Regions from separate parts of the Bacillus sp. N1(2025) genome, predicted to be linked through region 2. Evidence: riboswitches for the same ligand, from Rfam matches in the RefSeq annotation. Region 2 holds a riboswitch; the other holds the start of a gene.

Region 1 (3,133 bases), on a different contig from region 2:
ACCCATGAACGCCATCCGCGGCTGATTGTCACCCGGAATGTCAAAAAAGACAAAGGACGCTATTTCGGCCCGTATCCGAATGTGCAGGCGGCGCGGGAAACGAAAAAACTGTTGGACCGCCTTTACCCGCTCAGGAAATGCTCAAAGCTTCCGGACCGCGTCTGTCTTTATTATCATCTCGGACAATGCCTCGCCCCATGTGTAAAGGATATATCTGAGGAGACAAACCGCGAGATTGTTGAAGACATCACCCGTTTTTTAAAGGGAGGGCATAACGAAATCAAAAAAGAGCTCGAAGCGAAAATGGCAGAAGCGGCGGAAAAGCTTGAATTTGAACGGGCTAAAGAATTCCGCGACCAGCTTGTTCACATCGAATCGACGATGGAGAAGCAAAAAATGACCATGAATGACCTTCTGGACCGCGATGTGTTTGCATATGCCTACGATAAAGGCTGGATGTGCGTCCAAGTCTTTTTCATTCGCCAAGGAAAACTGATCGAACGCGACGTCAGCATGTTTCCGATGTATCAGGAAGCGGATGAAGAATTCCTGACCTTCATCGGCCAGTTCTATTCCAAAAACAATCACTTTCTGCCTAAGGAAATTCTGGTGCCTGACAGCGTTGACAGGGACATGATCAGCGAGCTGTTGGAAACCGCCGTGCATCAGCCGAAAAAAGGCCCGAAAAAAGAGCTGCTTTTGCTTGCGCACAAAAATGCGAAAATTGCTCTGCGGGAAAAATTCTCGTTAATCGAGCGGGATGAGGAACGGTCGATCGGTGCAGCCGAACGGCTCGGCGAAGCGCTGAATATTTACACGCCGCATCGGATTGAAGCGTTTGACAACTCCAATATTCAAGGCACAAACCCCGTATCGGCCATGATTGTCTTTATTGACGGAAAACCGAATAAAAAGGAATACCGCAAATATAAAATTAAAACCGTAACAGGGCCGGATGATTACGGCTCAATGAGGGAAGTCGTCAGAAGAAGGTACACGAGGGTGCTCCGCGAAAATCTTCCGCTGCCGGATTTAATCATCATTGACGGCGGAAAAGGGCAGATTAACGCGGCGCGCGACGTGCTCGAGAATGAGCTCGGCCTTGATGTCCCGGTAGCGGGATTGGCGAAAGATGATAAACACCGAACATCGAACCTTTTGATCGGCGACCCGCTTGAACCGGTGTTTCTGGAGCGGAACAGCCAAGAGTTTTACCTGCTTCAGCGTATTCAGGACGAAGTTCACCGTTTTGCGATCAGCTTTCACAGACAGATCCGGGGAAAAAGCGTCTTTCAATCCGTTCTGGATGATATCCCCGGAATCGGCGAAAAACGCAAAAAAATGCTCTTAAAACATTTCGGATCTGTCAAAAAGATGAAGGAAGCAAGCCTTGACGATATCAAAAAAGCCGGTGTGCCGGCCGCGGCGGCCCAGCTGCTGTTTGAAAAATTGAAAAAATAGTATTGTGCTTTTCTGAAAAATCTGCTAGAATGTGAACTAATTTCATAAGATCGTGTTATATGGTGAAGATAGAGGTGCGAACTTCAATAGTAAGCCTTTGGAGAATGATGGATTCTGCGAAAAAGGCTGAAAGGGGAGCGTCGCCGAAGTGTATCACATCCCATCGGTGTGATTCGCTGGCCTTGCATTAAATAAATGTAAGGCTGTCAAGAATTCATTTTCTTGGAGGGCTATCTCGTTGTTCATAATCAATCGTAATGATATGAAAAAGCAATGAGAGCTATTCCTCTCATTGCTTTTTTTATTGTGGACAAAACGCTCTTTTCTCCTCACCCGCACGAACCAAAATGTAAAGGGTGGTCTAGTATGGGTCTTATCGTACAAAAATTCGGAGGCACTTCCGTCGGCTCTGCCGAAAAAATTCAAAATGCTGCAAATCGCGCCATTGCTGAAAAGCAAAAAGGCCATGATATCGTAGTCGTCGTTTCGGCAATGGGAAAATCAACCGACGCGCTCGTTAACCTCGCGGCTGAAATCACATCTGAACCAAGCAGACGCGAGATGGATATGCTTTTGTCAACGGGAGAGCAGGTCACGATTTCCCTTTTGTCCATGGCGCTTCAGGAAAAAGGATATGGCGCCGTCTCTTATACGGGCTGGCAGGCGGGTGTCCGCACGGAAGCCGTTCACGGTAATGCGAGAATTACGGATATTGATATTACGGCGATTCGTTCGCAGCTTGCAGAAGGCAAAATCACAGTCGTTGCCGGTTTTCAGGGTGTAACGGAAGACGGCGGCATCACGACGCTCGGACGGGGCGGTTCCGATACGACGGCGGTCGCTCTTGCAGCAGCGCTGGAAGCGGATAAATGCGACATTTATACAGATGTTCCGGGCGTATTTACGACAGATCCGCGGTATGTCCGGTCAGCGAGAAAACTGGCGGGAATTTCTTATGATGAAATGCTGGAGCTTGCAAATCTAGGAGCGGGTGTTCTTCACCCGCGGGCGGTTGAGTTCGCGAAAAACTACCAAGTGCCTTTGGAAGTGCGGTCAAGCACAGAGCATGAAGCGGGAACATTAATTGAGGAGGAATCATCAATGGAGCAGAATTTAATCGTCAGAGGAATTGCATTTGAAGACCAGATCACAAGGGTGTCCGTTACGGGTCTTGCAAGCGGACTGACAACACTTTCAACAATCTTCACCGCGCTGGCAAAACGAAACATCAACGTTGACATTATTATTCAGACACAGTCGGACGATGGGGAAGCGGATATTTCTTTCTCAGTGAAAACGGAAGATGCCGCGCAAACGGTCGCCGTGCTTGAAGAATATAAAAACGCGCTTGACTATGAAAAAATTGAAACCGAAAGAAAACTGGCGAAAGTCTCTATTGTCGGGTCGGGCATGGTTTCAAATCCCGGCGTCGCCGCGGACATGTTTGCCGTACTGGCGGAAAAAAATGTACAAGTCAAAATGGTGAGCACATCTGAAATAAAAGTATCAGCGGTTGTCAGCGAAAATGATATGGTGAAAGCGGTCGAAGCGCTTCATGATGCGTTTGAGCTTTCTAAACAGCCGTCTGCCGTATAAACGGGCAGGCAAAAAGGCGGGACTTGGAGTCACCGCCTTTTTTCAATTATACAGGGTCCTTCATATCCCATTTTAC
Region 2 (3,133 bases):
CATTTTGTACCGATGGACTTCGCCGCTTCGCTTTCTTTCAGCCGTCTGTATCAGGAAGGTTTTTCACGCCAAAAAACCTTTTTCAGCCTGCTCGGTGTGTCATACTATCTTACGAAAAAGCATCTCGCCCGCCTGCTCACACAATTATTTGCTGAAGTCCCGCCGGGAAGCTCTATCGTGTTTGATTATGCAGATGAGTCCCTTTTTGAAGAAAGAGGACTGTCAAACAGAGTGGAAAACATGGTGAAAATGGCTGCAGCAAGCGGAGAACCGATGTTATCGTGTTTCAGTTATAAAGAAATCGAAAAAATATTAGAATCATCAGGTCTGCTTATTTATGAACATTTATCTCCGGCGGACGTCAATGACCGTTTTTTCAGCGGACGCACTGACCATTTAACCGCATTCGAGACCATTCATTATATACATGCCGTCAAAAAGTAATCAGCTGCCGCAAACAAAAAAAGACATCTCACAGACGTGAGATGTCTTTTTGTCATACCGATTGTCTGTTGTTTGCAAATTTCTTTGAGACGAAAGGATATAACAGCAAACCGACGAAGAACAGCCCGATACCGAGAATAAAGGTCGTTAAATCGGCCGTTCCGGTAATAATGACATAAAAAGAATAAATGCAGGCAAGGATGGCGATGATACCGTCTCTTACTCTTGAACCCTTTATCTCGTCATACGTTTCACCCGTAAAAATGAGCTTCAGGCTGTAAAACGCTGACACGAGATACGGAATCAGATAAGCGAGCGTCGCCGCCGTCGTTAAAAACGTAAACGCGTCACTGATCGTCCGGGAAATAACCGAAAAGATAAAGATCTGTGACATCACGTTCGTTACGATTAACGACACAACCGGGCTGCCCTGTTTATTCGTTTTTGCAAAAGCAGCGGGAAAGTCTCCTGATTTCGCCGCTTGATACGGAACTTCAGAACCGAGAAGAATCCAGCCGAGCATCGTTCCGAACAGACACAAAATCGCCAGAATCGCCATAATGACGCTTCCCGCGCTGCCGACGATCGCGTACAATACGTCAACAAACGGTTTTTCCGAGCCGACAAGCTTACCATGCGGAAGCACGCCCATCGTAATCAATGTTACGATGATATAGATGCTGAGAGCGATCAATAATCCGGTAATGGTGGCGCGTTTCACGTCACGCTGCGAACGGGCGCGCCCGGATAAAATGACTGCCGATTCAATTCCGACGAACGCCCATAATGTTGAAATCGCCGCATTGTGGATCTGTCCGCCGATTCCCTCAACTGTGTGAGGACCTGTTTGAACCGGAAAATAAAAATGATCGAAAAACGACGTTTGAAACACAAACAAACCTGCAATGATAAAGAAGATAAATCCTAATACTTTTGAAAACGTCGTGACAAAATTTAATTTACTCGCACCGTTAATGCTGGTGACGAGAATCGTGTGAGTGCCCCATAATAAAACCGTACATACGGCAAACGTCAGCAGCTGGCCGAGCGTAACCGCCTGACCGCCGATCGAAAACATTTCACGCTTATCCGTTAAAATCGGGAAAAATGATGTTAAATATCCGGCAAGGCTCGTGATGATCGCCACGTTGCTGATCCAGCTCGCCACCCAGTAGCCCCACACCATCGTGAAGCCCGCTGCATTCCCTTTTTTCCGATCGCTGAACAGCGCACGCGCATAGCTTTGCGGCCCCGCCGTCAGCTCAGGCTTGCGGATGGATAAGTGGCCGAAGACCAGCGCGATCATTAACACACCGGCTCCCGTTAAAAGCCATGCCGATGTGGCGCCGAACGGGCTCGCGATTTTTGCGAGCGTACTCGGAAGCGAAAAGATGCCCGAGCCTACCATATTTCCTACGACAAACGCCGTTAATAACCAAAAACCCCATTTTTTCGTCTGTTCCATTCCTGTACCTCCTGGTTGTTCATTCGTACGGACCAGACCCCGAGACCATATTTACACGCAAAAAAAGCCTGAACAAAAGTCCATGCTTAAAGAAACACACACACCCTTGATCTCCGGATAGCCCTCCGCGAAAAAGCACGCGGCAGTCCTGCACTTATTCAGATACAGTCCCAGCATAAAGAAGGATCGGCTTTCTTTACACTTCGGCGCTGATGCCTTTAACACATGTTTTGCGGCCCCTATCAGCCTGGCATGTGCGACTCATCATCAAGCGCAACCTCTACCTCACCGAGAAAGAGTGAGGATTTTTATCATTCAATTCTACTCAGAGGTTATCAGAGATAAAAAGATCTGTCAAAGGGAAAAATTAGATGGAAAACGGATAGAGCGTTCGCCCTACCCGTCTTATATGGTCAGCGGTTGTTTTTTTTCTTTTGAACAGCTTCTTGAAGCGGATCGTCTTTCAGAGCTGCACCGGCGTCTTCAAGCGCGCCTTGAATGACATTTTTGTTTTTATCGCTGTTTTTTCCTTTTTCTTTGTTAAAGAAAGCCATCTGTATCACCTCTTTATCAAATATAGGTACACCTATAATGTGTCTTTTTCCGCGGCAGAATATGCGGAATCCGCGTCTCCTTCCTTTTGGCGGAACAGGTAAAGTTTGTTGATCAAACATGCATTCTCTTGATATATTTGTAATTCAGGGGATTTTGGCAAAAATAAAAAGGAGAAGCGAAAAATGACAGGAAAAACACACATCATGGGAGGCATCGCTTCTTGTTCCGCAATTGCGTATTATTACGGGTATGATCCGGTCCTTATGACCTCAGCGGGTGCCCTCGGGGCGCTGATTCCCGACATATGCCATACGAAAAGCAAAATCGGCAGGACGCTGCCCGTTCTGTCCAAAATCGTAAGCACGGTGTTCGGCCACAGAACGTTTACACACAGCCTGCTGTTTATGCTTATTATGTTTTTCATTACGGCAACCTATATTCCGAATCCGAGCATTTCCGCCGGACTGATGATCGGAATGGCGAGCCATCTTGTGCTTGACGCATGGACCGTCAACGGCATTAAACTGCTGTTTCCGTCCGCCATCCGCTTCCGTCTTCCCCTTTATATGAGAACGGGGAGTTTTTCGGAGCAGCTTGTGCTGGCCGGCTTAACGATTGTATCCTGCTATTATTTATACGAACTGGTTCACGGCCGCATCTCTTAAACAA

What was found. A riboswitch is a leader RNA that binds a small molecule or an ion and turns the genes downstream of it on or off. The one in region 2 is predicted to bind lysine.
Region 1: another riboswitch for lysine. It lies ahead of ACNFN4_RS01210 (aspartate kinase); the one in region 2 lies ahead of ACNFN4_RS08710 (amino acid permease).

The regions. Positions count from the first base shown of each region.
Region 1 is NZ_JBLTJB010000001.1:230,610-233,742, forward strand. It holds gene uvrC (excinuclease ABC subunit UvrC) at 1-1,461, shown strand, start outside; lysine riboswitch at 1,523-1,702, shown strand; gene ACNFN4_RS01210 (aspartate kinase) at 1,828-3,057, shown strand; gene ACNFN4_RS01215 (YslB family protein) at 3,104-3,133, opposite strand, start outside.
Region 2 is NZ_JBLTJB010000003.1:192,249-195,381, reverse strand. It holds gene ACNFN4_RS08715 (class I SAM-dependent methyltransferase) at 1-444, shown strand, start outside; gene ACNFN4_RS08710 (amino acid permease) at 497-1,909, opposite strand; lysine riboswitch at 2,020-2,200, opposite strand; gene sspJ (small acid-soluble spore protein SspJ) at 2,323-2,463, opposite strand; gene ACNFN4_RS08700 (metal-dependent hydrolase) at 2,647-3,129, shown strand.